3 regions of the Moritella sp. Urea-trap-13 genome follow, and region 1 is predicted to be linked to each of the others. Evidence: riboswitches for the same ligand, from Rfam matches in the RefSeq annotation. Region 1 holds a riboswitch; each other region holds the start of a gene.
The links. A riboswitch is a leader RNA that binds a small molecule or an ion and turns the genes downstream of it on or off. The one in region 1 is predicted to bind thiamine pyrophosphate.
Positions count from the first base shown of each region.

Region 2: another riboswitch for thiamine pyrophosphate. It lies ahead of thiC (phosphomethylpyrimidine synthase ThiC); the one in region 1 lies ahead of thiB (thiamine ABC transporter substrate binding subunit).
Region 3: another riboswitch for thiamine pyrophosphate. It lies ahead of thiD (bifunctional hydroxymethylpyrimidine kinase/phosphomethylpyrimidine kinase); the one in region 1 lies ahead of thiB (thiamine ABC transporter substrate binding subunit).

Region 1 is NZ_PJCA01000030.1:80,333-91,310, forward strand. It holds gene urtC (urea ABC transporter permease subunit UrtC) at 1-1,161, opposite strand, end outside; gene urtB (urea ABC transporter permease subunit UrtB) at 1,165-2,859, opposite strand; gene urtA (urea ABC transporter substrate-binding protein) at 2,945-4,246, opposite strand; TPP riboswitch at 4,510-4,623, shown strand; gene thiB (thiamine ABC transporter substrate binding subunit) at 4,710-5,717, shown strand; gene thiP (thiamine/thiamine pyrophosphate ABC transporter permease) at 5,752-7,356, shown strand; gene thiQ (thiamine ABC transporter ATP-binding protein ThiQ) at 7,349-8,146, shown strand; gene CXF93_RS07885 (hypothetical protein) at 8,328-8,663, opposite strand; gene CXF93_RS07890 (cytochrome C) at 8,680-9,048, opposite strand; gene CXF93_RS07895 (molybdopterin-dependent oxidoreductase) at 9,045-10,268, opposite strand; gene CXF93_RS07900 (c-type cytochrome) at 10,282-10,584, opposite strand; gene CXF93_RS07905 (YihD family protein) at 10,866-10,978, opposite strand, start outside.
Region 2 is NZ_PJCA01000033.1:54,701-65,678, reverse strand. It holds gene CXF93_RS15770 (TRAP transporter small permease) at 1-228, opposite strand, end outside; gene CXF93_RS15765 (DctP family TRAP transporter solute-binding subunit) at 283-1,290, opposite strand; gene CXF93_RS15760 (DMT family transporter) at 1,748-2,668, shown strand; gene thiH (2-iminoacetate synthase ThiH) at 2,761-3,882, opposite strand; gene CXF93_RS15750 (thiazole synthase) at 3,906-4,715, opposite strand; gene thiS (sulfur carrier protein ThiS) at 4,716-4,913, opposite strand; gene CXF93_RS15740 (HesA/MoeB/ThiF family protein) at 4,989-5,762, opposite strand; gene thiE (thiamine phosphate synthase) at 5,778-7,265, opposite strand; gene thiC (phosphomethylpyrimidine synthase ThiC) at 7,273-9,327, opposite strand; TPP riboswitch at 9,457-9,558, opposite strand; gene rpoC (DNA-directed RNA polymerase subunit beta') at 9,704-10,978, opposite strand, start outside.
Region 3 is NZ_PJCA01000031.1:1,232,378-1,243,355, forward strand. It holds gene prpB (methylisocitrate lyase) at 1-329, opposite strand, end outside; gene CXF93_RS13550 (GntR family transcriptional regulator) at 331-1,062, opposite strand; gene CXF93_RS13555 (BCCT family transporter) at 1,636-3,216, shown strand; gene CXF93_RS13560 (LuxR family transcriptional regulator) at 3,444-4,157, opposite strand; gene CXF93_RS13565 (TolB family protein) at 4,313-5,890, shown strand; gene CXF93_RS13570 (hypothetical protein) at 5,962-6,312, shown strand; gene CXF93_RS13575 (complement resistance protein TraT) at 6,342-7,079, shown strand; TPP riboswitch at 7,211-7,311, shown strand; gene thiD (bifunctional hydroxymethylpyrimidine kinase/phosphomethylpyrimidine kinase) at 7,385-8,278, shown strand; gene CXF93_RS13585 (ABC transporter ATP-binding protein) at 8,271-9,092, shown strand; gene CXF93_RS13590 (ABC transporter permease) at 9,085-9,927, shown strand; gene CXF93_RS13595 (ABC transporter substrate-binding protein) at 9,974-10,921, shown strand; gene tenA (thiaminase II) at 10,957-10,978, shown strand, end outside.

The DNA of each region.
Region 1 (10,978 bases):
GGTACTCTCCTTCGTCGCCAAGCTTTTGTTGCGGTTAGACTCCTTATTACGGTTAGACTTCTTATTGCGGTTAGATCGATCGGTAAACCACCCAGTCACCCCTTTCGGTAAAAACAATGTCGCCAAGACAAACAAACTACCAAGGGCAAATAACCACACTTCCGGTAGTTCAATGGTGAACCAACTTTTGGCATAATTAATTAACAGCGCACCAATGATCGCGCCAAATAAAGTCGCACGACCACCGAGAGCGACCCAAACCACAATCTCAATCGAATTAAGTGGTGAGAATTCGCCCGGATTAATGATCCCGACTTGCGGTACATACAAAGCACCGGCGATCCCAGCTAACATTGCCGATAAAATAAAGATCCCCAGTTTAAAGTTAGCCACGTTATAACCAATAAATCGCACCCGTGTTTCGGCATCGCGTATTGCCACAGCCACTTTACCTAAGCGACTTGAAACCACTTTACGACAAGTAAGATAACCCAATATTAACGCTACTACTGACGCCATAAATAAGCCCACCTTGGTGGTATCGGCTTGCAAGCTAAAGCCGAGGATATCTTTAAAATCGGTTAAACCATTATTACCACCAAAACCCATCTCATTACGGAAAAATGCCAACATCAGCGCAAACGTAAGGGCTTGGGTCATGATAGATAAATACACCCCAGAAACACGGGCTCGAAACGATAAAAACCCAAACACTAACGCCAGTGCTGCAGGCACTAAAACCACCATCAAACAGGCAAACCAGAACATATCGAATCCTTGCCAAAACCACGGTAATTCCTGCCAATCTAAGAACACCATGAAATCAGGTAGTTCAGGATTACCGTAAACACCACGATCACCGATTTGACGCATCAAGTACATGCCCATGGCATAACCACCTAAGGCAAAGAATGCCCCGTGACCTAAGGTTAAAATACCTAAATAACCCCATACCAAGTCCACAGACATCGCCAGTAATGCATAGGTAAGATATTTACCTAACAGGGTAATAGTGTAAGTTTCAACATGTAAAAAATGACCTTGGGGCACCAATAAGTTAAGTGCTGGCACCAGAATTAACAGCGTCGTCAGTAGCAGCATTAATAGCTGACCACCACGGTCTGTTTTTAGTATTGAATTCGCGAATAGCTTGTGTAACATGGGTTATTCCTCGGCCGCACGGCCACGTTGTGGAAATAGTCCACGCGGGCGTTTTTGAATAAATAGGATAATGAATACCAGTACTAAGATCTTAGCCAGTACCGCACCAGCCCAAGGTTCTAATAATTTGTTGAATAAACCTAGGCTTAAACCAGCAACCAAGGTACCCCACAGGTTACCTACCCCACCAAATACCACGACCATAAACGAATCAATAATGTAACTCTGGCCCATATTCGGTCCAACATTGGTTAATTGCGACAAGGCCACACCAGCAATACCTGCCACACCAGAACCTAAGCCGAAGGTCATGGCATCAACCCATTCCGAACGCACGCCCATCGCTCGCGCCATCGAACGATTTTGCGATACCGCACGCACCTGTAAACCCAATGGCGTTTTCTTTAATACAAAAATAAGTGTACAGAACACTAATAAGCAGAAAATAATGATGTATAAACGGTTATAAGTCAGCGCCAACATTGGATTAAACTCCAACATACCACTCATCCAATCCGGGGTAACCACAGAGCGATTCAGTGGCGAGAATACACTGCGTACTGCTTGCTGCAGAATAAGGCTGATACCAAAGGTTGCCAGCAATGTTTCCAATGGGCGACCATAAAGAAAACGTATCACTCCACGCTCAATGGCGATGCCGACTAAACCGGAAACAATAAACGCCGCAGGGATAGAAAATACTAACGACAGTCCAATATTGTCCGGCATTAATTGCTGCATAACATAAGTGGTATAAGCACCGAGCATAATGAGCTCACCGTGCGCCATATTGATCACGCCCATCACCCCGAAGGTTATAGCAAGACCAAGTCCCGCTAACGCTAATACAGAACCAAGACTCAGCCCAAAATACAAGGTTTCTACTACAGAATATATCTTCTGACTTTGTGCATAATGATCTAATCCACGTTGCGCAGCCTGGCGTAACACAACATCAGAAGTACTATTAACAATTTGATCAAGGGCAGTAAATGCAGTAGGTTCTATCGAATCAGCTAATAAATTAACAGCGGCCAACAATGCCGTTTTATCTTCAGATGTAGCTGTCGTGCCGATAGCTAAGGCTAACGTTAACAAAGTTTTGTTTTCCTCAACATCTTCAACGGCTAGACGTTGACGTAATAAGGTTTGGATCGCGGGATCAACATCACCCAATAAATGGTGGATTGCTTGGCCACGTAACACTGTATCTCTGGACATTAAGTCTAATGTAGCGATACCTAAGCGAATGCTTTTTCGTAATTTATTGTTAAGCGACACTTTCTTAAAATTACGTTTTTTGGCGATCAGCACAGATTCTGGCGTACCAGAAACAAGGGTAGCATCGGCATCTAAGAAGAATGTCGACGTTAACTTAATTGCCGATTGGCCAGTGGCATAATCAGCAATTAGAAATAAGGACTGTTGTTTTTTATGATAGAAAACGCGACCTGCAAGTAAATCATTGAATAACAGCTTCGCTTGAGATGGGTTTGGATATACCTTTTGACTTAACCAATTAACCGCCGCGATTTTATTATCAAAGTTGCGCTGAGAAAGCTGTTTCTCGACGTCTGAAAATGAATTTATCGTCACTGCAGCCCAACTCTTATTAATACTGCCCATTGATAGTAGCAATATCAATGCAGTGAATAATAAGGTCGACGATGGCGATATTATGCCGGCATATTTATTCATAACTTTCCCTGTTAAAAAGAATAACTGAGCAGCAGGGTAGCCAATGACCATCATCAGCCCCCTGAGTTTAACGACTAATCAGTGATTACTTTGACGAACCTGTACATTTGCCAGTCGTCACGTTAAAGCTACCGCAAGATAATGGCGCTAACCAACTTGAATACAGTGGTTTAGAACTTGGTAGATAATCAGACCAAGCATCACCTGCAACAACGCCTGTGGTTTCCCACACGGTTTCAAACTGACCATCAGCTTGAATTTCACCGAGTAATACCGGCTTGGTAATGTGGTGATTTGGCATCATCGTCGCGTAACCACCTGTTAAATTAGGCACAGTTACGCCAATAATGGCATCCTGAACAGCACTCGCATCTGTGGTACCGGCTTTTTCAACCGCTTTCGCCCACATCTGAAAGCCGATATAGCTGGCTTCCATTGGGTCATTGGTTACTCGATTTTCATCCTTGGTAAATTTCTGCCATTTCTCAATAAACTCATCATTGGCTTGAGTTTCAACACTCATGAAATAATTCCATGCCGCTAAGTGACCCACCAACGCCGAGGTATCCATCCCCGATAACTCTTCTTCCCCCACAGAGAAGGCCACCACCGGAATATCTTCAGCAGACACACCTTGCGAGCCTAACTCTTTATAGAAGGGAACATTAGCATCACCATTAATGGTCGAAACAACCGCAGTTTTCTTGCCTTTTGAGCCGAATTTTTTAATATCAGCAACAATAGACTGCCAATCAGAATGACCAAATGGGGTGTAGTTCACCATTATGTCGCTATCAGCTACGCCTTTAGACTTAAGGTATGCCGCTAAGATCTTATTCGTCGTGCGTGGATAAACATAATCCGTACCAGCTAAGACCCAACGTTTTACATCCATATCATTCATCAGGTAATCAACAGCCGGGATCGCTTGTTGGTTCGGCGCTGCACCAGTGTAAAATACGTTTTTCGATGACTCTTCACCTTCATACTGCACAGGGTAAAATAACAAACCATCGAGTTCTTCAAACACAGGTAACATCGATTTACGTGATACTGATGTCCAACCACCAAATACCACGTCTACTTTTTCCTTCTCAATCAGTTCTCGGGCTTTTTCAGCAAACAGTGGCCAGTTTGACGCAGGATCAACCACCACGGCTTCTAGTTTTTTACCTAAAATTCCGCCTTGTTTATTTTGCTCTTCAATCATCATTAAAATGGTGTCTTTTAATGTGGTTTCACTGATCGCCATGGTGCCGGAAAGTGAATGTAATACACCGACTTTAATACTGTCTTCTGCTGCAACCACATTAAATGAAGCAGCACTCAGTGATAACGCGATCGTAACTGCAAGATGAGTAAATTTAGCTTTGTTAACTGTAACCATGATTTAACTTCCTTATTATGAACCTAACTCTAAATAGGCAAATGCTATGCCAAATAATATTCAGATAGCTATGAAAAAAGGAAATAAAGTTTTAAAACATAGACTTAAAATTGACTTTGAAGTTATAAAATAAAATCACTATCAAGAGTATGTTTATTGTTGGTGCAACAAACAATCCAGCTGCACTACTTAAGGGATAATTAAATATCGGCTAATCGCAATATTGCGACTAGCACTTTAGAACAAATAAAAATACAATAGGCGCTCACTCATCGGGGTGCTACCAGGCTTTTTATTACAGAGTCACAGTGGCTGAGATAACACCCGTAATTACTTGAACCAGATAATGCTGGCATAGGAATGAGATTCGACAGACTGGTTCATATCAGCGTTAAGAATTAATACGCAGATAAGTACGCATTACCGAGTCATAAGTTCTATGCTTCACATTCTAGGAGAACACGTGAAGCACACGATCAAAAAACTAGCACTTTGCACAACCCTACTATTACCTTCGCTATCAGTAGCTAACGCTGCCGAAAAACCAGTATTGAATGTCTATACCTACGATTCATTTGCATCTGATTGGGGCCCTGGTCCAAAAGTCAAAACCGCATTTGAAGCGGATTGTAATTGCACCCTGAACTTAGTCGCTTTAGAAGATGGCGTGAGCATTCTTAATCGTGTGAAACTTGAAGGTAAATACACTAAGGCTGACGTACTATTAGGCCTAGACAACAACTTGATGGCTGAAGCGGTAAAAACCAACCTGCTAGCACCACACCAACAAGATACCAGCAAATTATCTCTGCCAAACGCTTGGACTAACGAATACTTCATTCCATTTGATTACGGTCATTTTGCCTTTATCTACGACAGTGAAAAACTCGCTAATCCACCAAAGAGTTTAGCGGAACTGATCGAACGTAAAGATCTGAGCATCATCTATCAAGATCCACGCACCAGCACACCTGGCCTAGGCTTCATGCTATGGGTTAAAGCAGTTTATGGCGATCAAGCACCACAAGCATGGCAACAGATAGCAGACAAAACCGTGACTATTACTAAAGGCTGGAGCCAAGCTTACGGTATGTTCTTAAAAGGCGAATCAGATATGGTATTAAGCTATACCACATCACCGGCTTACCACATGATTGCAGAAAGCGAATTTAAATATAAAGCGGTTGAATTCACTGAAGGCCATTATCAACAAACCGAAGTTGTGGCGCGTTTGAAAGATGCGGCAAACCCTGAATTAGCCGATCAATTCATGGCATTTGTGCTTAGCCCAGCGTTCCAAGACGTGATCGCAACAGGTAACTGGATGCTACCAGCAAAACAAGCATCTGCACTGCCAAGCGAATTCGAACAACTGATTAGCCCAGCTAAAACTATCGAATTCACGCCTGAAGAAGTAGCACAATCACGTAAATCTTGGGTGAAGGAATGGCGTAACGCTGTTACTCAGTAATTAGTCCATTATGAGTAAATAATTAATCAAAATTATGATCGCGAATTCGCATAAATACTGGTGGTGTAGCGCTTTGCTCGCCATCAGCATCATTTTACTTCTGGTAGGCGGTAGTTTTACTGCCCTGCTTAATTTTTCACAAGCCGAGTTAGACTTTAGCAGTGTGCTTGCTGACTCCTACACCCAACATGTCATTACCTTTAGTTTTTACCAAGCAGCCTTATCTACGGGCTTAAGTATTGGTTTGGCGATCCCACTGGCACGGGCTTTTTCACGCCGAGAATTTGTTGGTAAGCAATTAATCATCAAACTATTTAACTTATCGTTAGTACTGCCCATCATCATTGCCATCTTTGGTATTGTCGCCGTGCACGGTAAAAATGGCTGGGTGAACCAAATTTTAGCTTTATTTCATATCGAAACAGGTCATTATATTTATGGCTTAACTGGTATTCTACTGGCGCATTTATTTTTCAATGTGCCGTTAGCTACGCGTATTTTACTACAAACCCTCGACTCTATTCCCAGTGAATCGTGGCGCTTGGCTAGTCAGCTAAACATGCAATCTCGACACATTTTCATCACCTTAGAATGGCCGAAGATAAAGCAGCAATTACCCTCGTTAATCAGCCTTATTTTCATGCTGTGCTTTACCAGTTTCGCGATTGTCATGTCGCTCGGTGGTGGGCCTGATTACGCCACCCTTGAAGTGGCTATCTATCAAGCTCTCAAGTTTGAATTTGATATTGAGCAAGCAGTGGCGTTAGCGATTATCCAAGTGGCGATCACCGTGGCCTTAATGTTGTTTAGCGCGATATTTCTAAAGTCACAACCTATGTCAGCGCCATCAGGCAATTACTTCCGTCGCCCTGACTGTCATAGCCTCAGCAGTAAGCTCAGCGATGGACTTAGCTTTATTGTGGCCAGTTGTTTGTTAGCGCCGCCAATGCTGGCAATTTTAAGCAGTGGTATCAATAGCAATACCCTCAGCGTGCTTAGCCAGCCAATGTTATGGCAAGCAACGGGCATATCATTACAAATAGCCCTGAGCTCGGGTTTATTAAGTTTATTGCTCGCCTGCGCTATCTTGTTCTCGACCCGTATATTGAAAGTACGCTTTAAATTAATGACGTTAGCCTATGGTATCGAAAATATTGGCGCGATTATTTTAGTGGTTCCCGCGCTGGTTCTGGGCACTGGTTTATTCTTATTATTACGTCCCTATGTCGATGTCTTTAGTATCGCTGCTTGGTTAGTTATTCTGGTCAATGCGTTAATGGCATTACCTTACTTACTGCGCGTATTGAACCAACCGATCCAAGATAGTTTCGCCTCATACGACAAACTCGCCATCAGCTTAGGTTTATCACGTCTGCAACGCCTGCGGATTATCGAATGGCCATTATTACGTAAACCGATTGCGATGGGATTAGGGCTAGCGTGTGTGTTATCTCTGGGAGATTTAAGTGTCATTGCGTTATTTGGTAGCCAAGATATGCAAACCTTACCCTTGGTGCTCTATCGTCAGCTCGGCAGCTATCAACTTGATGCAGCTGCGGTAACGGCAATCTTCTTATTAACGCTTTGCGGTGTTATTTTCTATTTGTTCGAACGAATTATTGGAGGCAAAAATGCCTAATGCCACCAGCTTAAAAAGTGCGATTCCTCTAAGCGATGCCAACACGAGTCCGAGCAGTAATGTCAGCGCATTATTACCGGTAGATAGTGTTTTATTGCAAGTAGACAATGTAACCTTCGCTTATGAACAAATGCAGATGCAGTTTACTCTCGAGGTTAATCGTGGTGAAACCTTAGCTATTCTCGGCGCCAGTGGTTCGGGTAAATCGACCTTGCTAAACTTGATTGCTGGTTTTAATCAACCACTGTCTGGTGATATTCGTTTTCAAACCGACTCGATCATCAGACAAGCACCCGCGCAGCGCCCAATCACCACGCTATTTCAAGAGCATAACCTGTTTAATCATTTAACGGTGAAGCAGAATATTGCCATTGGTTTAGCACCGAGTATGAAACTTGATACAAACCAACAAGCTGCACTTGAGAAAGCGGCGCAACAAGTCGATATCACCGAATTACTCAACCGCCTTCCCGGTGACTTGAGTGGTGGCCAGCGTCAACGCGTTGGCATTGCCCGCTGTCTCGCTCGTAAACAACCTTTGTTATTACTCGATGAACCGTTTAGCGCCCTCGACCCAGCCTTACGTCAAGAGATGTTACGTTTGATCGCCAAGCTAAATAAAGAACATGGCATTACGGTGTTAATGGTCACTCATAATCCCGATGATGCCTTACAGATAGCCGATAATATTGCCTTTGTAGAGGATGGTAAAATTGCACTACATGCACCTACCGCTATTTTGACGGATAATAATGCACCAGACATGTTGAAACGTTACTTAGGCAAGTAACCATAGTTGGCTATCGGTAATATTACCTAGCTAACAGTTAGGCATTAAAGTAAAAATTAAGAACTAAGGGGAGAGCTATAGTAGGCTTATAGAGACGTGAAATAAAGGGAAGTAAAACGAGATGATACGAGCCTATATACACTATATAGACTCGCCGCATGTGAGCTTTTAATTACGATTATTACTTATGCTTTTTCTTCGGTTGTTGACTAAAGAAATAGGCAACATCAATCATGTCTTGCCCAGATAAATACGCTACTTCGCCTTCCATAAACGGGCTCTTACGTAAATCCAATTTGAAATTATTTAATTGGCGAACGATGTATTTGTATTTTTGCCCTTCCAGATACGGAAAGTAATTAAATTCTTCTAATCGGCTTTCATTATGGCAAGCTAAACAACGCTCAGAAAGCTGCTTACCATTAGCAAAATTAGGTTTAACAACATCTGTATCAGTTGCGATTACCGTGGCAGAAGCAAACATTAAGGCAGTAGCGAATACTATTTTTTTTATCATGTTAGAAATACTCACTCTATTTTGCCTCAGGCGGCATATCGTCAACCGCTAACGGTAGCCGTCTAAATGTGGTTAAGTCGATTTTTTGCTGGTTATAATTCGTCGACAAATAATCTAGAACAGGTTCCCAAGTATCACTCAGATCCCACAAACCTTGGCTATCGACCATCCACTCCAGTGTCTCACGCCAGTCATCTTTATTGCCGCGGTTTTGAGGAATAATTAAACTAGTGTGGCAAGCGTTACATTGCTTATTAACCAGTTCCCAGCCTGGCGCCATGATCAAACCCGATTTTTTATCGACTAAATAACTTTCAACCTTTGCAGTAGCTGTGGTGCTGATACCAAGCAAAAGTACCAATATTAAATAGCGGAGTTTATTCATTTTTGCACCCGCACCGCAATACGATGACAACCATTAAACATGTAACCCTTTGGATTCCACTGCGGTTGCACAACAGGTTGTGACGTACCTTCACTGTCTGTCGCTTTTGACCATATTTCGTAATAACCATGTTGCGGTAAATTAAGCTCGATAGACCAATCTTGCCATGCCATTTGGTTCGGCTGCTTTTTCAAATTAGCTAGGTGCCAAGTCGCGCCATAGTCATAGCTGACTTCCATCTTTACCACTTCCAGCGGGCCAGCCCACGCATGTCCACGTACTTCTGTTTTTTCGCCTAGCTTCAATTCACTGCCAGTTTGCGGATGCGTAATCAATGATTTAACAATCATATGCTCAATGATATCGAAATCATCGAGTGCTACTTTCTCGCCCGGCGCAACTGGATATTTAGGTACACGGTAAGCTGGTGAGCCCATTTTAGTACCGTCATGCTCAACATTACGGATACTGATACCCGTTGCTGCTTTTGATGATACAGATGCAGGACGACCACCAAATACGATACGCAATGGGTAACCATGTAAGTACGGGATCTCTTCGCCATTCATTGACCATGCGATCAAGGCGTTATCTTCCAATGCGTATTTAATCGGTACACCACGAGAGACAGCATCACCTTTACCACTTAGATGGCGATCAACACTATGATGTCCTGTATAAACAGCGTCATCTTTAACGCCACAATCTTTTAATACGTCACTTACTAATACACCAGTCCATTCAGAACAATAAACAGCAGCATCACTCCACTGGTTACCTTTGGTTGACGGGTAGAAATTCTTACGACTATTACCACCACACTCTAACGTCAACGCGTAGGTATGCTGTTTAAATTTACTTTTTAGATCTGCAATCGTGTATGTTTTTGGCGTTTCGCATGACTCACCATCGACAGTGAATTCCCAAATTTTAGGATCCATCGCTTTAAAGTCTGGCAGTAAACCATTCCAACGAACAAAGGGAACATTAGCAGGTGTAACCGTCGGATCTAACATATGATCTGCAACATAAGCATTTAGCGGTGTACTGTTGAGTACCTTGTAATAATCAGGTAAATCAGTCACCGAAGTCCATTTTATCGACTCAACTTCTAATGGCGAAAGACCTTTCGGTAAGTTGCCTGCAAATACCCAATTAATCGGTAGCATAGCCGTTGCGCCAACAGCAAATGTTCCTTTAATAAAATCTCTACGTTTCATGCTTAATTAAACCTTACTGTTCGCTGAAGTATTTGGTGAGTTTGATAATGTCATCATCAGAAAGTAGCTGTACAACCTTGCCCATGGTGATGTCTTGGCGTTCACCACTTTTAAAAGCTGCCATCTGGTTTCTGAGATAGATTAAACTCTGGCCTTGCAGATCTGGAATGGATTGATAAGGATTAACACCGTTATCACCATGGCATGCCATGCACATGTTTTTTAGTTTGTTGTAATCTGCTGAGACTGCCGAAAATGACATAATAGACAGATATAACCCAGTTAAAACATATCGAGAAATTTGCTTATTAATCATTTTAGCCATTATTAGATTTCAAAAAAATGAGTCTAACAAGCACCATTTTCAGCTGCAATATAGGGTCGAACCGGAAAACCAATGATCAATGTAAGGGTTTGAAATATGGACAGTAGTTTTTATTTACTTAATTAATTTTTATTAACTTAATTGGTATAAATTAACCAACCATAATTTTAGGGGAAATGCGGAGGTCGCTATAAATCAAGTAAAGGGGGAATAGTGGCTAAAATTTCAATCATAAATAAAAATGATAGCCATACATACTGTAGATAATATAACTACGCAAAACCACGGGCTTTAAGCAAAGCCGTTTTAAAATCATCTTCGTGATCTTTGGCTAAACCAGGGATCATTTCGTCTTTCGCACTGTTACGCATTTTTAAGTGATAAA
Region 2 (10,978 bases), on a different contig from region 1:
ACCGATATGCGAGTGTTTTTTTACTCCATACGAGGCGCCGACTAATACTAACCAAGCAAATAAAAATACTGTTAACTCTAATGCCCATAAAATATTGCCATTAAACAAATATCGAAATACCACATTGGCAAAGGTGAGTAAGGTCATTACCCCCAATGACAAGGCTATATTTAATTCTTCGACATTATCGGATATACGCCCTAAGCGCGCCCATAATCCATTATCCATACTGGTTCCCTTCAATTCGCTTAACGCGGCATAAGTTACTTATGCCGCTTGGTATTATGATTTATTTGACGCTAAGGCTTTTTGGATCAAGTCAGTGCCAATATCTTTTTCGAACTGAGACCAAACAGGTTGTAGCTTCGTTACCCAAGCTTGACGCTGCTCAGGCGTTAACGTACGTACTACGCCACCAGCGGCAATAATGTTATTTCTGTTTTCATTATTGATACGTGATGATTCAGCATTACGTGTCGCTGTAACCTCTACAATAATTTGATGCAGTTGCACTTTCACATCATTCGGTAATTTAGCCCACCAGCGGTTTGACGTCACCAATAGATAATCAAGAATACCGTGATTGGTTTCTGTTACGCCGTCTTGTACTTCGAAGAATTTTTTACCGTAAGTATTCGACCAAGTATTTTCCTGACCATCGATAACTTTGGTTTGTAGACCGCCGTATACTTCTTTAAACGACATTTTTTGTGGGTTGGCGCCTAGCTGCTCAAACTGTGCAACCAGTACATCAGATGCTTGTACACGGAATTTTAAACCTTGCGCATCTTCAGGATAAATAAGCGGACGGTTAGCAGACATTTGCTTCATACCGTTATGCCAAAATGCCAATCCTTGTAAACCACGACGACGCATTGAATTTTTCAGCTTGTCACCGGATTCAGAATTTTGGAAACGATCAACAGCGGCAACGTCATCAAACAGGAACGGCAGATCAAAAATACGGAATTTCTTGGTGATTTTTTCGAATTTAGAGAGAGAGGGAGCGGCTAATTGCACATCACCATTTAACAAGGCTTCAAGTACTTTATTATCATCATAAAGTGTTGAGTTAGGGAAAACTTGCATACAAGCTTTACCATTCATCTCTTTATTTACTCGCTCTTCAAGTAATGAAGCAGCAATACCTTTCGGGTGTTTACTGGTATTGGTCACATGACTAAATTTAATCACGATCTCGCCGGGGTCACAGGCACCAGATGAGGCTTGAGCACTAAACGTAGTCATGCTCGCAAGTACTATCGATATTGCAGTTGCGTATTTAAACATAAGAATCTCCATATAATTATAACGTTGTTAATCAAGATTATTTAATTAACAGTGTGATAACCATATAGCAACCATTGGGCCACAATTGAACATTCAAACAAAAGGCATTAATAACAATCTCTTAATCAAGCAGTGCATTAAAAGCACAGGCATAAATGGGTGGCTTACCACCCATTTAAAAAACGTATTGGGCTGAATACCGCCATTATGTCAGGTACGTTTGAAGCTAGAGTAAATAAAACGAGCCTGAGAGCGTTTCATTTCACAAAAGGCTAAATAACAAAATAAAAACAAAGAAATAAATAGGTATTAAACCAATAATTTCTACAGAATAAGGCATTTAGAGTATTTATTGTTTCACATCGCTATTTTTAACCAACAATAGGAAACCATATACCTCAGCAAAAGGCATAGAATTATCGTATTGAATATCCCAGTACTTATATAGAGATGCCTTATGAATAAAAAACTCCTCGCCACATTATTATTTACCTCTGTATGTTTGATCTGGGGTACAACCTGGATGGCGATGGAAATTGCCGTTCATTCAATTCCACCGATTACAGCAACGGGGTTACGTTTTGCACTGGCTGCACCGTTATTAATTCTAGCCGCGCGCTGGCTTAACATTCCACTGATGTTCCCGAAAGGCAAGAAACTCGAATTCACCTTAATCAGTGTATTTTATTTTGCCGCGCCTTTTACCCTTATGATTTTTGGTGAGCAATATATCTCATCAGGTTTGGCTTCTATTATTTTTGCCACTATGCCGGTTGTAGTTTTAGGTTTTGCAGTACTAGTGCATCGTCAAAAAGTACATATCCACCAAATAGCTGGTCTTGCCATTGCCCTGTTTAGTTTGATTACCATTATCAGTAATGAAATGGGCGTGAGCGCAAACGGTAGCCTTATCGGTGTTGGCGCATTGGTATTAGCCGTATTCATGCATGCAACTATCTATACCAGTGTACAAACTCGCTGTCAGGGTATTCATGTATTAACCTATAACGCACTACCGTGTCTTGTTGCTGCCGTACTGTTACTGGTTGTCGGCGCATTTGTAGAACAACCTGACTTTAGCACTTTCACATTAACGTCTTGGTTATCGGTTATTTACCTTGGTGCGATAGCCGGTATTGGCGGCATCATGGCTTACTTCCAGCTGAATAAAGTGGCGAGCCCGTTTCAAGCATCAATCTGTTTCTTGGTATTCCCAGTGATAGCACTTGGTCTAGACAGTGCGATCAACGGTAGAACGATTAGCCACGAATCATTAATCATGATGCTCATACTCACGGCCGGTGTTTTATTGTGTAAATTACCGATTGAATTAATCAGTAAACGTTTCGCCAGAACAGCGATCAGCGTAGAAAAATAATAATAATTCAATCATAAGTGCTATTAGATCACTATCGTAGAGCTCTTATAAAATAGGCTGCGTCCACATCAATGAACGCAGCCTATCGCACTTTATTTCAGTGTTGTTAGCGATCTATCCCAGTCTTTCCAAACGACTTCTAAGCCCATCGTTTTAACTAAATCAGCCATTTCACCTGGTGAACGGTCATCATCAATTTCAAACTGCTCTAACGCTTTGTCGGTGTCGTCAGAATAACCACCGGGTTGGGTTTTCGACCCAGCACTAATACTGGTGATACCTAATGGAATAACATTGTCACGAAAATGTGCTGATTCTCGCGTAGATAAAGATAACTCAACATCCGGATTAAATAATCGATAAGCACAAATAAGCTGTACCAGCTGGCGATCATTCATAATCGATTTAGGCTGAAACGCCCCTTCACACGGTCTTAAACGTGGAAAAGAAATTGAATACTTGGTTTGCCAATAACGTTTCTGCAAATAATCTAAATGCGCAGCAACATGAAAACAATCGGTGCGCCATTCATCTAAACCAATCAAGGCTCCAAGTCCCATTTTATGGATACCGGCTTTACCTAGTCGATCAGGGGTTTCAATCCGATATTTAAAGTCCGATTTTTTACCCTTGATATGATGCTCGGCATAAGTACGCGGATGATAAGTTTCTTGATAGACCAATACCGAATCAAGGCCGAGCTCTTTTAACTCTTCATAATCAGCTTGATCTAACGGTTGCACTTCTAACGATAAATGCGAAAATTGCGATTTCAATTCCTTAAATACTTGGCGAAAATATGGCATCCCCACTTTACGCTCAGACTCACCAGCAACTAATAACAAATGCTCAAAGCCCATAGCCTTAATCGCTTTCGCTTCACTGTTTAACTGTTTCATGTCCAGCGTGGTTCGACGGATCTTGTTATGCATCGAAAAACCACAATAAGTGCAAATGTTAGAGCACATATTAGAGAGATACAGCGGTACATAGAATTGAACCGTATTACCAAAACGTTGACGGGTTAATTCGACACTACGCTGTGCCATCTGCTCTAAAAATGGTTCTGCTGCCGGTGAAATCAAGGCTTGAAAATCATTTAAATCAAGTCGCGATTTAGCTAACGCACGTTCAACATCAGCTGCTGTTTTAGCATAAATAGATAAGCGGATATCATCCCAATCTAATTGCTGTAATTGCTTATAAAAGCTCATATCTAACCCTTAAATTGGCTTGATTATAGATCTAAAAATGCAGTCAACGGACTCGATGCCACCGCCATTCTCGCCTGAGCGCCTAAGCCAGCTAAATACGCTTGACGACCTGCTTGTACCGCTAACGCAAACGCTTTGCTCATCGCAAGCGGATCTTTCGCCACTGCAATTGCAGTATTAACCAATACCGCATCCGCGCCCATTTCCATCGCTAGCGCCGCATGTGATGGCGCACCGATACCGGCATCGACAATAACTGGCACCCTAGATTGCTCAATAATAATTTCCAAAAATTCAGCAGTGCGTATACCTTTATTCGAACCAATTGGCGCACCTAATGGCATCACCGCAGCAGTACCTACTTCTTCTAAACGTTTACACAATACCGGGTCGGCATGAATGTAAGGCAACACATGGAATCCATCACGCGCTAGTTGCTCTGTCGCAATTAAGGTTTCAATCGGATCTGGCAGTAAATATTTAGGATCAGGGTGTATCTCTAATTTAATCCAATTAGTTTGCAATGCTTCACGAGCTAAATGCGCAGCATATACCGCTTCTTTGGCATTACGCGCACCTGATGTATTGGGTAATAAATTCATGCCAGCTGCAATCAAGGGTTTAAGAATGTCATCATCTTGATTGGCTAAATCAATACGTTTTAATGCCATAGTCACCAGCTCAGATTGAGAAGCTATCAAAGCCTCTGCCATTATTTTTTGATCACTAAATTTACCGGTACCAGTAAATAACCGTGATGAAAATATTTTATCGGCAATGACAAGTTCATCGTTTGGTAATATGAATGCTGATGTTAACGTTGTTAGTGACATTTAGCCTCCTGCAATAGCTTGAAATAAGGTTACTTGATCATTTTCTGACAATTGAAAATCATCCCAATTTTGACGTCTAATAATGGTTTGATTTACCGCTATCGCGATGCCTTTTTCTGGTTGTTCTAACACGGTAAGTAATGACGAAATGGATGTCACTGCTACCGTTTTAATTTCATCGTTAATCGTTAATTTCATCTTCTATTCCTATAGCCTATACCTCTGAAAATTGAGACATTTAGGTTATTGAGCGCTTATGCGTTAGCCGAGCATTTATTCATGAACCGAACACACGGAGCAATTTGGATCTTTGGTTACAGAGAAATGCTGCCATTGCAGGGTTTTACCATCAAAACGCATTAAGCGATTAAGTGAAGACACAGGCATGCCGGTTAAATACTTAATGGCTTCGAGTGCTTGTAATGAACCAATCACACCAACAAGCGGGCCGAGTACGCCTGAAGTACTACAATTATTCGTTTCTGCTGTTTGCTCAAAAGGATACAAGCAGTGGTAACAAGCCGAATCAGCCTGCTGAGCGTTAAACGAGATCAACTGTCCTTCCATACGAATGCCCGCGCCAACAATTAACGGCGTTTTCTGCATAACGCAGATCTTATTTATTGTTTGCCTTGTCGGCATGTTATCCGTGCAATCAATAACTAAATCGACTTGCTCAAACATCTCAAGCATTTCGTTATTAGCACTTTCAAGTGTTAACCGTTGTGCGTATGCCGTTACTTCAATATGTGGATTCAGTTGTGATAACGACACTTTTGCAGCACTCACCTTTGCTTGCTTGAGCTGCTGTTGCGTGAAAATAATTTGCCGTTGTAAATTACTCAACTCAACATGATCATCATCTGCTAGGTATAAATGACCAACACCAGCCGACGCTAAATACAAAGCAACGGGAGCGCCGAGGCCACCCACACCAACAATTAATACCTTGGCATCACGCAGTGCTAACTGCCCTTGTTCACCAACATCTTCCAGCAACAAGTGCGCGCTATAACGCAGGTATTCCTGATCACTTAATTTTTCCATAATCGTCCGCTCATATTAGTCCCCAATACTGACTAAACTAGGTTGTGGTTCGACAATGCTCAACAACTCTGCAATCGCTTTTTTATAGTCATCTGCAAGTGTGATTGCCGTCACAACCGCCACACTACCAACGCCAGTCGCAGCAACTTTAGACGCTCGCTCAATGCTAATCCCACCGATAGCCACTAACGGATAGTCTTGCATTAAATCGGCATAACGTTGTAAGCGAACTAATCCTTGCGGTTTCGATGGCATATCTTTAGTCACGGTCGGATAAATATGACCAAGAGCGATATAACTGGGTTTGATCTGATGGGCACGTAATATTTCATAATAACCATGCGTACTCAGACCTAATTTTAAACCAGCCTGTTTGATTGCCACAAAATCAGCAATCAGCATATCTTCTTGACCAAGGTGAACACCGTAAGCACCATGTTCAATGGCTAATTGCCAGTAGTCATTGATGAATAGGCGGGCTTGATACTTACGTCCTAAAGCCACTGCCGCTTTCACATCTTCAACGACTTCCGCAGGGGCTTTATCCTTGATACGTAATTGCAGGGTTTTGACTCCCTGTTGCAATACTTTCTCTAACCATTCCACCGTATCTACAACCGGATATAATCCCAGACGATTGGTATCACAAGGGGCAAAGTCATACGCTAATTGCATTTGCTGCGCTAAACCAAGCTTATCGCCTAAAGGGGTATTCGGTAGCACAACTTGTGGGAAATACTCGCGGTCGGTTGGCCAAGCGTCTACGGCTTGATTTAAATACGCTCTGGCGACAACAAGTGCATCATCAACCGGATAATCTTGACTAATAACAGTTGCTAGCGCTGCAGAAAAAACACCACAGTGTTCAACGTTACTTAATGAATCAAGTCTCGTGACAGGTGACGATAATAAGATCTCACGCTGAGTATCGATATACACATCTAACATGACAGACTGCTGCTCATCGTCATCGTATCCGTTATTGTTAACTACGCTATCGTTTGTAAAAATAGCTTTCGCACAAACACCTTTTACACCAGAGTTCAGCAGTGAATTGATCGCCTTTTTAGTCGTACTAAATAAATCAGCCGCATCAACCCCCGTTTTATCTTGCGTTAATATCAATACATCAACGAGTGGCAATAAGCCTGTTTGAATAGCCGTGGTTAATCCACTATCAGCATTAACCATGTCTGTTAACGTGATGGTTAATGGCTCATAGATAACGCTTAACGCTGGATATTGTTGCTTATAACCTTGTAAAAAACGGACTAAAATAGCAATGTGCGATACAGTCTCTATCACGCCGATTTTAATAGCGGATGGCGTAGCAGCGGTATTCAACACTGTCAACTCAGCAGGAAAATCGTCATCAGATAAACATTCTGTAGAAACATGATAACCACGCCCACCTAATGCATTAATCGTTTTAATATCGGTTTGATTCATCGCATTATCACGAGCAGTAAAGCTCGCGATAGTCCAAATAATGGCTTGAGTCATTAAATTATTATTCCACGTTTTCGGTTGTAGATTCTGGTACACGACCATTTACTGCATCGTGTGTAGGAGGTAAGTATAATTCTGCGCCGTGCTTTTTAAACTCTTCAGACATCTGCTTCATGCCCGCTTCAGCATCAATAAAAGCGACCTCATCGATGAGGACGACTTCATCAAGTAATTGAATTTTTATCTTTTCTTGATTAGCCATTTTTTCTTGCTGAAAAGTATAATCACGGACATCTTGTGAGATCTTCATTGAGCAGAACTTAGGACCACACATAGAACAAAAATGTGCAACTTTACCGGATTCTTGGGGGATATTTTCATCGTGATAAGCACGCGCAGTTTCAGGATCTAATGCCAGGTTAAATTGATCATTCCAACGGAATTCAAAACGTGCTTTCGACATGGCATTGTCACGGATTTGAGCACCAGGGAAACCCTTGGCTAAATCAGCCGCATGCGCCGAAATTTTATAAGTGATCATGCCTTGCTTAACGTCTTCTTTATTCGGCAAGCCTAAATGTTCTTTGGGGGTCACGTAACACAACATGGCACAACCGTACCAACCAATTTGTGCAGCACCAATACCCGAGGTGAAATGATCATAACCTGGAGCGATATCGGTCGTCAGTGGACCTAAGGTATAAAAAGGTGCTTCATGACAAATATCGAGCTGCTTTTCAACATTCTCTTTAATCATGTGCATTGGGATATGACCTGGACCTTCAATAATAACTTGTACGTCTTGTTCCCACGCAACTTTGGTTAATTCACCGAGCGTTTGTAATTCTGCAAATTGCGCTTCATCATTAGCATCCGCAGCAGAACCTGGACGCATACCATCACCTAACGACAGTGATACATCGTAGGCTTTACAGATTGCACAAATTTCTTCGAAATGATCGTAAGCGAAATTTTCTTTATGGTGAGTCAAACACCATTTCGCCATGATCGAACCACCTCGAGAAACGATCCCGGTAAGACGTTTTGCGGTCATCGGAACATAACGCAGTAATACGCCAGCATGGATCGTGAAGTAATCAACCCCTTGCTCTGCTTGTTCGATCAAGGTATCGCGGAATACTTCCCAAGTAAGATCCTCGGCGATCCCATTTACCTTCTCTAAAGCTTGATAGATCGGCACTGTACCGATCGGAACAGGTGAATTACGCAGGATCCACTCACGAGTTTCATGAATATTACGGCCTGTGGATAAGTCCATCACCGTGTCCGCACCCCAGCGTGTCGCCCACACTAGCTTCTCTACTTCTTCTTCAATCGACGATGTCACTGACGAATTACCAATATTGGCATTCACTTTCACTAAAAAGTTACGACCGATGATCATCGGCTCAGATTCAGGGTGATTGATGTTGGCAGGGATGATCGCACGACCACGGGCAACTTCTTCACGGACAAATTCAGGGGTAATAAGATCCGGAATACTGGCACCAAAATCATTACCGGCATGTTGCTTTAATAACAGTTCATTGCGGATCAATTCTCGCCCCATGTTTTCACGGATCGAGATGTATTCCATTTCCGGGGTGATGATGTCATTGCGGGCATAATGCATTTGGGTAACATTTTGACCGTCAATGGCCTTCAGTGGCTTTGGTAGATGTTCAAAACGAATATGGTCAATACCGTCATCAGCTAAACGCTGTTGAGCAAACTGCGAGGTCACGATCTCGAGTTCTTCAATATCGTTACGCTCTGCAATCCAGCCTTGTCTTAATTTAGGTAAACCTTGGTGCACGTTGATTTCAATCGCCGGATCGGTATAGGCACCTGAAGTATCGTAGATTGGGATTGATTCATTGTATTCATATACAGGGTCGTCTTTGCTGCCAGCGACTAACGTTTCATCAAGATTAATCTTGCGCATCGCCACTCGCAGATCATCACGACTGCCAGTAAGGTGGATTTTTTCTGAATTTGGAAAGGGTTCACAACTGAGGTTGTTAATAAATTCTTGGGCGTTTTCACGGTTTTCACGACGTGTTGGTTTTTTGGTATTGCTGGTTTGGTTAACATTGGTAGTAGACATAGCATTCATTCCTTTTAATAAGATGATTGCTTGTCGTTGAGTATGTGGAGAGTAGTGATACAGATATATTGATTGTTTATGTTATAAAAAGCCGCCTTAAATTACCTCGGGCAAACCTAGTTTTACACTCACATTATTGTATTAATCACTCTTGTTTCCTTACGCAGGTATTAGCCTGATCAGGTTCCACGGATCCCATATTTAAATGGTCTCAGCCCTAAAGCACTCCGACAAGAGGTCAGAGTATAGACTGCTATGACGTTAAAAAACAAGTAAAAAAAAGGCGCCCTATAAAGGGCGCCTTCACTATTTAATAATAGTAAGCAAGTAAATCAGTGGGTCTGTCATCACTTGCAAACAACTTTAATTGCATTCAGCAAATCAATTAAAGGTTATTTAATAGGTTAGCTAAGTTCTGTTCAGCTTCGTCAGTTGTTACTTCTGTCATTACTGCTTCTACTTTACCAGCACGTTTTTTAGCACGTTCTTGATGATAAGTGAAACCAGTACCAGCAGGGATTAGACGACCAACGATAACGTTCTCTTTCAGACCACGAAGGTCATCGATCTTACCATGAACAGCTGCGTCTGTTAGAACACGTGTTGTTTCTTGGAAAGATGCAGCTGAGATAAATGACTCAGTTGCAAGAGAAGCTTTAGTAATACCCATAAGCATGTGTTGGTACACGGCTGGTTGCTTGCCTTCAGCTTCTAGCTGACGGTTAGCAATTTTCAGACGTGAGACTTCAGCTTGCTCGCCTGGTAAGAAATGACTATCACCAGCAGAGATTACATTCGCTTTACGTAGCATTTGACGAACGATAGTTTCAATGTGCTTATCGTTAATCTTCACGCCTTGTAGACGGTATACTTCTTGAACTTCGTTCGCGATATAGTTCGCAACATGGCTAATGCCACGTAGACGTAAGATATCGTGTGCTGATTCAGGGCCATCGGCGATAACTTCACCTTTAGCAACCTTCTCACCTTCGAACACGTTCAAGTGACGCCATTTAGGGATCATTTCTTCGTAAGCTTCAGCACCATCAGTAGGTGTGATAACTAGACGACGTTTACCTTTAGTTTCTTTACCGAAACTAATAGTACCTGAGATTTCCGCTAAGATAGCAGCATCTTTTGGCTGACGCGCTTCAAACAGATCCGCTACGCGTGGTAGACCACCCGTAATATCACGTGTTTTCGAGCTTTCTTGAGGAATACGCGCTAGCGCTTCACCAATAGTAACTAATGCGCCATCTTCTAGGTTAACGATTGCATTTGACGGTAAGAAGTATTGTGCAACAACTTCTGTACCAGGAATGAATAAATCATTACCTGCTGCGTCAACAAGTTTAACCATAGGACGTAAATCTTTACCTGCAGTAACACGTGCTGACGGGTCAAGAATAACTGTGCTAGATAGACCAGTAAGATCATCCGTTTGCTTAGTAACCGTAATACTCTCAATCAAGTCTACAAACTTAATTTGACCAGCCACCTCGGTGATGATTGGGTGAGTATGCGGGTCCCAGTTAGCAAGGATGCTACCAGACTCAATAGCTGCGCCATCTTTATAGTCAACAATCGAACCGTAAGGTAGTTTATGGCTTTCTTTAGTACGACCGTTTTCATCAATAATCGTGATTTCTGATGAACGTGA
Region 3 (10,978 bases), on a different contig from region 1:
TCCATATCACGAATGGTTTTAGCAATGTTAAATGCCCCACCCCAACCGGTATCGATATCCACCAGTAAAGGTAAACTCGATGCGGCTGTAATACGCTGCACGTCGACAAGCACATCATTCAATGACGTCATGCCGAGATCTGGCAAACCATAAGATGCATTCGCCACACCACCACCAGACAAATAAATAGCTTGATGGCCTAACTGCTCCGCCATTATGGCGCAATACGCATTAATCGTACCGACCACTTGTAAGGGTTTATTGTTAGCCAGTGCTAAACGGAATTTTGCGCCGGGGGATAAACGTTGAGACGATGATGGTGTAGACATATTATTGATCTCCTTGAATTGGTGTAGATTCTGTTTCTGTCTTTGATTCTGTGGCTAGTTGATGTGCAATTTTAGTTTCAATGTTTTTACGTGAAGCTGCGATATGACGACGCATTAGCATTTCGGCTAATTCCCCATCCCGATCACTAATGGCTTCGATAATTTGGGCGTGTTCTGAAAAAGCGCGACTGGCTCTGGGGCTATGCATACCAAACTGGCAACGGTACATGCGAACTAAGTGATAGAGCTGGCCACATATCAAATGTATAAGTTGGGCATTATGGCTGCCTAAGATAACTTTATAATGAAAGTCTAAATCACCTTCTTCTTGATAGTAAGCGACACCATCTTTAAGTGCTTGCGCCGATGCGTGTTGGCTAAGCATAGCTTTCATGTCGACAATTTCGGCATCAGTCATGTTTTCTGCCGCTTGTCTGCATGCCATACCTTCTAACGCTTCACGCACAAAGTACAAGTCGAGTAAACCTTGCGTTGTACATTGCACTACCCGTGAACCGATATTGGCTTTACGCTCAATTAAATGACATTTTTCTAATCGATTTAATGCTTCACGCAGGGTAGAACGACTAATTTGGTAACGTTTTGCTAGCTCGGGTTCACTGATCTTACTGCCCGCAAGTATGTCACCATCAACAATGGCACGCTGCATTTGTTCAAAAACTTTATCTGCTGTGGTCACAGCGACTATTTTAGTTGGATCATCTAAAGGCATAAGATTGTCGACAATGTTTAGGTTTAGCTCAATATTATTTGATTTTTACATATTGTCAACACTTACACATCAAAACCGAAACATAAAGATCAATAAATCGAGAATGTCCATCCCAATTCCCATACTTTTCACTTATTAAGCAACCTAATTATTGGCAGATCTTGATAGCAGTAAAGATAAAGTAATAATCCCAATTCTTAATGGTGAGAACTGGACAGTTATTCAAGGTGATCTATACTTGATATTGAAAAGCGTTTTATCTACTGACAGACCTAAGAGGTGGAGTGGATATAGCAACCACGTCAGTTTCTGGGCTTAAAACGTGGCCAACGGGAAAGAAGCAGAACCCTGTAATAGCTAATTCTCGACGCGCTTTTCACACTTCTATACTCCGCATTAAATTACATGCAGCCATCACTTATCCCTCAGTTATATAGCCAATACCCATTATTTTTTAAGGGTTAAAAGCGTTCTAAATTGATATTCCACTGAATTTCACGGCTAAATTTGCTACACTGTTCTAACTCGAAATAAATACATAAAATAGAGCAGGACTGTTCTAACTGAGGACTAATGAGTATTAATAGGGATAAATACAGTATTGATAATACTGATTACACAGTCGGACAAGATAACGTGCAGAAATGGGGGTTTGATGTTCACAACCCGGTATTCGGTATCAGTGCATCGCTAATCGGCTTATTCTTGCTGGCAATTTTATTAGTTGATCCAGAAACATCAAAATCATTTCTAGATGGCATCAAATGGCAAATTATAGGCACCTTTGATAGCCTCTTCATGTGGTCTGCAAACATCTTTGTTATTTTCTGCCTAGGTTTAATTGTCTCGCCATACGGTAAAATCCGTTTAGGTGGCGATGATGCTAAAGCTGATTACAGCCGCATGTCTTGGATTGCCATGCTATTTGCTGCCGGCATGGGTATTGGCCTTATGTTCTGGGGGGTTGCAGAACCTGTTGCTTATTACACAGGTTGGTATGAAACACCGCTTAACGTAGCAGCAAACACGCCTGAAGCAGCACAACTGGCATTAGGCGCGACTATGTTCCACTGGGGGTTACACCCATGGGCAATTTATGGTGTAGTTGCACTATCACTGGCTTTCTTCTCTTATAACAAAGGCCTACCACTTTCAATGCGTTCTGTATTCTACCCGATCTTAGGTGATAGAACGTGGGGTTGGGCTGGTCACATTGTTGATATCTTAGCTGTAATCGCGACCCTATTTGGTTTAGCGACATCACTTGGTTTGGGCGCGCAACAAGCAGCAAGTGGTTTCCATCATGTGTTAGGTATTGATAACGATCTATTTTTACAAATTTCAATCATCTTTATCGTAACCTTGCTGGCTGTAGTATCGGTTATACGTGGTATTGACGGCGGCGTAAAAGTAATTAGTAACATCAACATGCTACTCGCGTTAGTGCTATTAGTATTCGTTGCGTTAGTCACATTTGCGGTATCTATGGGCACGATCCCGACGACTATTATGGGTTATGTTAAAAATATCATTCCATTAAGTAATCCAATTGGTCGTGAAGACGAAGCTTGGATGCACGGTTGGACTGTATTCTATTGGGCATGGTGGATTTCATGGTCACCATTCGTAGGTATGTTCATCGCGCGTATTTCACGTGGTCGTACTATTCGTGAATTCATCACAGCTGTATTACTCATTCCTACAAGTGTAACGGTTTTATGGATGTCTGTATTTGGTGGCGTAGCTATCGATCAGGTAGTGAATAAAGTTGGTACTTTAGGTACTGAAGGTCTAAAAGAAGTACCTTTAGCTATGTTCCAAATGTTTGATGCTTTACCTATGGGTGACGTGTTATCAATGCTCGCGGTATTGTTAGTATTAGTATTCTTCATTACTTCTTCTGACTCTGGTTCGTTGGTTATCGACAGCATCACTGCTGGTGGTAAAGTTGATGCGCCAATACCACAACGTGTATTCTGGGCATTCACCGAAGGTGCAATCGCTGCAGCACTACTTTGGGTTGGCGGTACACAAGCAATTGAAGCATTACAAGCAGGTGCCATTTCCACAGCACTGCCATTCACAGTGATCTTATTGGTTATGTGTGTGAGCTTGATAATGGGTTTAAGAACTGAGCAACATAATAAACGTTAAGTTGGTTTTAAAACTTTAAAATACAAGCTGTCAGAATTTACTGGCAGCTTATTTTATCCCTCGCAATAATACGACTTAACAGACAAATTTCTCACCGTAATACCCTCGCTTGATCGGCTGCCAATCTTTTTCTACGTTCTTCAATTCTCACAGCTAATACTTGCTCTTGTAAGTGGTCTATGGCCTATATATGTTCGTAGCCTAAGACTGTGCACTAAACGAACATATTAGACTTGAATTAATCTGTGATATGCCAGCATGACAATAACTTGCTCTTTAGTTTTAACATTAAGTTTTAATTTTAATTGGTTTAAGTGGAAACGAACTGTTCTTTCAGTTATTTTCATTTTTTCTGCGACTTGAATGGCGGTGAGACCAAGACTAATCCATTGTGCGCATTCCAACTCTCGAGCAGACATATCCGTGGTTAAGATGGTCCCCCTTGATGACTCAATCAAATAATTTAATTGGCGATAGAATACCGTAGCAAGCACTTTTAACGTATCTCTGTGGATCTGGAGCCATATATTGGAATTCTCACCTTCTTGCAGTGCAAAACCAAAACCAGTGGTACTGTCACTACTGGGAATGGCTATCGATACACCATCCTTTAAATGAAACTCATTAGCCTCATGCCAATAATTGTTCTGCATTGCCGTTTGCTGTATGAGCTTTCTTGAAAACTCCCATGTGAAAGGCTCAGTTGCAACATTACATAATGCAACTGTCGAATCTATATGTTGATATTCATTTTCAACGTAATGAGAAATCCAATTAACGTTATAATCACTTATTACTTTAGTTTCAACATCTTGGCAATGAGGAATATGCATGTATGCAAAATGTTGAATTCCAATTCTGTTTATAATTATTTTAAATTGAATTATTAGCTCTTCTTCAGAATTACAAGACAGTATTTTTTCGATTAGTTCGATGTCCATGTTTACTTCAGCTCTTGATTAAAATTCAACGTAACTATAGTCAGTAAACACACCACTGTCAGATTTGACAGTATGAAATACCGAAAACAACCTACAATGAAAAGTAATAAACTAAATTTACAATTTATGACGTTTTCAGGTCGATAGAGAGGTCGATGATGAAAAGCACAATACGAACAGCTATTCACTTGGGATCATTACTATTGAGTATCTATGCTTCGAGTGCACTAGTTGGTACCACAGAATTGGTCAGCATGGCCAGTGACGGCTCCGAAAGTAACGGAGCAAGCCTAACTGTAGCTATCAGTGCCAATGGCCGCTATGTGGCATTTCAATCCAACGCCAATAACTTGGTTGCAGATGATACTAATGGTCAGTACGATATCTTTATCTATGATCGTAACAATAGTACTACTGAAAGGGTTAGCATAAGCAGTAATAACACTCAAGCAAATTCTAATAGTGGGCACCCTTCAATCAGTGCTGACGGTCGTTATGTGGCCTTTCACTCCCTAGCCAACAACCTGGTTGCTAACGATACAAATGGTTCATTTGATATTTTTGTTCACGACCGCAACAACGGTACTACAGAGAGGCTCAGTGTAACCAGTGAAAACATCCAGGGCGGAGCTGACAGTCAACACCCGTCCATCAGCGCTGACGGGCGCTATGTAGCATTTCATTCTTTAGCCAACAACCTCGTTGTTAACGATACCAACGATTCTTTCGATATTTTTGTTCAAGACCGCAACAGCGGAATTACTGAAAGGGTCAGTATAAGCAGTGATAGCATCCAGGGCGAAGCTAATAGTCAGCATCCCTCCATTAGTTCTGACGGTCGCTATGTAGTATTCCACTCCCTAGCCACTAATCTTGTTACTAAGGATATCAACGGCGCTATCGATATCTTTGTTTACGACCGCAATAGCAATACTATTGAGCTAGTTAATGTCGCCAATAACGGTAGTCAAGCTAATGACGATAGTGCTTACCCTTCCATAAGCGCCGACGGTCGTTATGTGGCATTTGACTCTATCGCCAATAATCTTGTTACAAGCGATACCAATGGAGCCCGCGATGTCTTTATTCACGACCGTAGCGATAAAAATACCGAGCGAGTAAGCGTGGCAGATGACGGTTCCCAAGGGGATTCTACCAGCACTTTTGCCAGCATTAGTGCGGACGGTCGTTATGTGGCTTTTACATCTTTCGCTGTGAATCTGGTTGCTAACGATACTACCGATATCTGTATTTTCAATATTTGTCCTCTCAATATTCTTGTTCACGACCGTAACAAGAATAAGACTGAGCGGGTAAGTGTTGCCAGTAATGGAACTCAAGCTAACGATTCAAGTTACTTCCACTCCATCAGTGCAAACGGCCGCTATGTAGCATTCTCCTCTGACGCTAATAACTTAGTTACTGATAATAACAGTGGTTACACAGATATCTTTGTCTACGACCGCGGCATTGGCATCGATTCAGACTCTGATGGAGTTCCGGACGATGAGGATAATTGTCCGACGGTCCAAAACCCTGGACAAGAAGATAGTACACCTGCCCCCCCTAGCGGAGAGGCTTGTGCTGATGAACCACCAGATGGAAATCCACCAGGCGACTCATCTGGCGACTCATCTGGCGGCTCATCTGGTATTTTTGGTAGTTTAATGCTGTTTATTGAACTAGTTAGAAGACGTAATGTAGCTCAGATAATATCCGATATGTGGCTATAATAAGTTTACTTAGAACGACTGTTATTTAAGAGTTAACCAGTGTCTTGTCTTAGTTTAAATGAGGTTTAGATATGAATATCAACATTAATCACTTTAAAGGCTTGGTTACCTTTGCCATTATTTGTTTTCAATTCATAGGGTCACAATCTGTCATTGCTGCGGAAAGGTCTGAAGAAGATGCGTTAGCTAGAGCTCAGGCCCAAATGAATTCAGAAGTGCTATCCAAACCATTCTTGGCTGAGAAACCAAAGGAAGTAGATGCATATATTAAAAGTATGCTAGAAAAAAATGTAACGCCACCAGAATATCACGGCGCATACTGGCGCCCAGGATATACCTGCCATGATCTACTTCGTTATAACTGGACTCAATACCGCAATTGTAAATATTATTATCGCTATTATGGGCGTTATTATTATTAATAATTTCAAATATATATGAGGATATTAAAATGAATGCCAAAATCAAAATTATTACGATTGGACTTTTTATTACTGTCCTATCTAGCTGTTCAGCCCTGCATACATCCATTTCAAAAAGTGATTTGGATGTACAAACAAAAATTAGTACATCCATTTTTGTCGATCCCGTTCCAGCTGAGAAACGTAAGATATATTTAGAAGTTAGAAGTGGTGTTATGGAGTTTGACCGTAATTCTTTTCGAAAATCATTAGAGAGTCAATTGGTTAATAGTGGTAATGGCTATACGTTGACAGATTCCCCTGGAAAAGCACAATATTCAATGAGTGTTTTCGTTCGTAACCTTGAAAAAACCACGCCAAATGATGCTAAAACAGCATTAAGTGCAGGTTATCAAGGTGTAGGAATAGGTGCTGCAGCGGGTTATGCAGCTGGGGGTTCTCTTGAAGATGCCGCCGGTGCAGGTTTAATAGGAGGTCTTTTATCTACTGCCGCTAACGCCTTTGTTCAGGATGTTATGTATCTTTTAGTTGCTGATATTCAAATAAAAGAACGTGCTGGTAATGGTGTGATTGTTCGTCGAGACTCTAAAGTAAACACTAAAATTTCAGATGATGGGGCCACGACACAAACCTACTCTGAAGCTACAACACAAAAAGAGTATCGTACTCGTGTCGTTACTACAGCTAATAAAGCCAACTTGGAATTACCTGAAGCACAACCGCTAATGTTTGAAAAAACAGCCTATGCAATGGCCGCTTTTTTCTAACAATGCATCCATTAAGGACTAAACATTTACTAACGCTTATGAAGGTACTTAAATGTAAATAGGTTATTTCTATTAACACTGAAGTTATTAACGAGCTATTGCGCTTTTAACAAAACTTGTTAGTATTGACGCATATATAGTCGGGGGGCCTAAAAGGCTGAGAGCGCACATTGCGAGACCCGTTGAACCTGATTCAGTTAACACTGACGTAGGGAACTATCAGTCTTGCTTCTCCTGATTTGACCTGTTACGTCTCTCAATCTTTGGCTCGATAAAGTTCCTATACGTCTGTACTAGGGATATTTATGCGAAAGGTCACAAAAAACACATCAACACCAGTTTCATTAACACCACTTTCATCAATAAAAAGTCCACTAAAAAACAGCCCATCAACACCGATAGTATTAACGATCGCAGGATCTGATAGTGGTGGCGGCGCGGGTATTCAAGCCGATATCAAAGCAATATCCGCAACAGGCAGTTATGCTTGTTCGGTGATCACAGCTATTACCGCGCAAAATACCCTTGGCGTATCGGCTATATTCCCCATCCCACTAGAGCATATCGACAATCAACTCGATGCTGTCTTTAGCGATTTAAATATCGTAGCCGTTAAAGTCGGCATGCTGGCAGACTGCGATATCATCAAGGTTGTCGCCGCTAAAATTAAGCAATACAAGCCCCGATTCTTAGTCGTTGATCCTGTCATGGTAGCCACCAGCGGCGATTTACTGTTAAAAGAATCAGCCATCAACACCCTTAAATCTGAGTTATTACCGCTTGCCGATTTGATCACCCCTAACTTACCTGAAGGTGCCGCTTTAACAGGTTCACCGCAGCCAATTTGTGAGGATGATATGGGCGATATGATCAACGCATTACGCCAACTTAACGTCAACGCGGTGTTATTAAAGGGCGGTCACTTAGAACAAGATGAAAACAGTAACGACCTGCTTATCTTTCAAGATCACGTAGAACTGTTAACCGTAAAACGGGTTAATACCCACAATACCCATGGTACTGGCTGTACGTTATCTTCTGCCATCGCATCTTATTTAGCGCAAGGACATGATCTACTTCAAGCGGTAAAATTGGGTAAAAAATACATATCCAACGCGATTGCCCATGCCGATGAATTAGATATAGGCAGTGGTCATGGCCCGGTAAATCATTTCTTTGCTGGTCACGCTGATGCCTAGTCCCTCGCAGACAAGCCTTGATCTTAAAGACAACCTTGCGGTTAACATAGCGATTAAGAACGGTTATTTACACTACCACGACAGTATCGAACCAGTGCTAAGCCAATTTAATATGACGATGCCCGCAAAACAGTGGACATGTATCTTAGGTCGCAGCGGCTGCGGAAAAACCTCGCTGCTGCGTTATCTTGCTGGCTTGTTAGATCAGCAAGTGACTTGGTCAGGTGAATGCTCAATTGACGCGAATCATCAACTATTACCAGATTTAACCGATCAAGTTGCCTACATGGCGCAACAAGACTTACTGCTACCTTGGTTATCCGTGCTCGACAATGTCACCTTAAGTAATAAATTTGGTACCGAGACATCACAAGCCAATAATGATAAAGCCTTAAGTCTACTTGCTAAAGTTGGACTTGTTGACAACGCTCATCATTTTCCACAACAACTATCTGGCGGCATGCGTCAACGTGTGGCATTGGCAAGAACGTTAATGCAAGACAAACCCGTGGTATTAATGGATGAACCGTTTTCAGCCTTAGATGCCGTGACTCGTTATCGATTACAAGATCTTGCTTGTGAATTATTAGCAGATAAAACTGTAGTGTTAATCACCCACGATCCCCAAGAAGCGATCCGTCTCGCCGACCATATCTATATTATGCAAGGCACGCCTGCTAGCGCTGAGCATTTATCCGTACCTACATCTGCTACACCGCGTCAATTCGATGCTGAGTGTGCGCAACTGCAACAACAAATAATGTCTTGTTTGGCAAAAGAGTATCGGGATGAGAGTGGTGTCGGATATGAGTGAGTACATCAATCTTAAGCCGGCTAATCCTAAGCCCGCAGCGCTGCAATCGAACCAAGACAGCATTCATGCCAACCAGCATAGCAAGCAACAGATCAGTATTAATCCTTTGTTACGCATGATCATTAGCGTGCTTGTCATTATTGGCATATGGCAAAGTATTGTGGTTATTTTTGCCATGCCCTCTTTCATTCTACCCGCGCCATTGGCGGTATTTGAACGCTTGATAGAGCGCCATGAAGTCTTGTTTAAACACACATTAGTCACCGCACAAGAAATTGTCTTTGGCTTGTTACTTGGTCTATTGATGGGATTATTTTTTGCTTTGCAGATGCTGCTATTCAAACCCGTTAAGCATTGGCTATTACCACTCTTAATTGCCAGCCAAGCAATTCCGGTATTCGCCATTGCGCCAGTGCTGATGCTTTGGCTAGGTTATGGCATGGCGTCCAAGATAGTAATGGCAGCATTAATCATCTTCTTCCCCGTAACCACCTGCTGTTACGACGGCTTACGTAATACCCCCACAGGTTATTTGGATTTGGCGAAAACCATGGGCGCAACTAAATGGCAGCTGCTGCGTCATATTCAACAGCCCGCCTCATTGCCGACACTCGCATCCGGTATTCGCGTCGCGGTGGTCATTGCGCCAATCGGTGCCGTTGCTGGTGAATGGGTCGGCTCAAGTGCTGGACTCGGTTACCTCATGCTGCAAGCTAATGCCCGAATGATGATTGATGAAATGTTTGCCGCATTACTGATCTTATCTGCTCTATCGATCTTACTTTATTTTGTCACTGACAAAGCATTGAAAAGGCTCATACCTTGGGACAAATAATTTTAATAGCACATATCAACATATACCAATATATAAAAGGATATTTATGAAAAACAACATCTTACTAAAAGCCGCTATATTGACGACAGCGATGCTATCGACAAGCGCACAAGCAGAAACTAAGACCCTAACGCTGATGTTAGATTGGTTTGTTAACCCCAATCACGGCCCTATCGTTATAGCAAAAGAACGTGGTTACTTTGCCGAGCAAGGTGTGAATGTGGTGATCCAAGAACCAGCAGACCCAAGCATGCCACCAAAGCTGGTCGCGGCTAATAAAGTCGATTTAGCTATCACTTACCAGCCCAATCTCACTATCGACGTGGCAGCAGGTTTACCGCTTATCCGCACAGCAACCTTGATCGCCACACCACTCAATACCCTGATGGTACTCGACAACGACAAAATCAATAACATTGCTGATTTAAAAGGTAAAAAAATTGGTATCGCCATCGCTGGTAACGAAGAAGCAACTATCGGCACCATGTTACAAACAGGTGGTGTTAACTATGAAGATGTACAGATCATTAATGTCGGTTGGGCGCTATCATCATCACTCGCATCAGGTAAAGTAGATGCAATATGGGGTGGTTTACGTAATTTCGAAACTAATCAACTCGAACTTGAAGGTTTTAAAGCCAAAGCATTCTTCCCTGAAGAGCACGGTGTACCAGCGTATGACGAACTGATCTTTGTTGCCAACGCTAATACCTACGACAAAGTGGCTATCACAGCCTTCAATAAAGCCCTAGAGAAAGCAACAGTCTACATAGTTAATCACCCACAAGCAGCATGGAAAGAGTTTGTTGCTTATGCTCCTGACACGTTAAACAACGAATTAAATAAACGCGCTTGGAACGATACCCTGACTCGTTTCGCACTGCGTCCTGCTGCGGTTGATTTAAAACGTTATGACGATTATGCCGAGTTCATGTATTCGCACAAGATCATTCAGACATTACCGAAAGCACAAGACTACGTACCGACACTTTAATCACCATTGTCGCTGTAAAAATAACAGAGAACATTATGAACCATCAAGACCTGATCA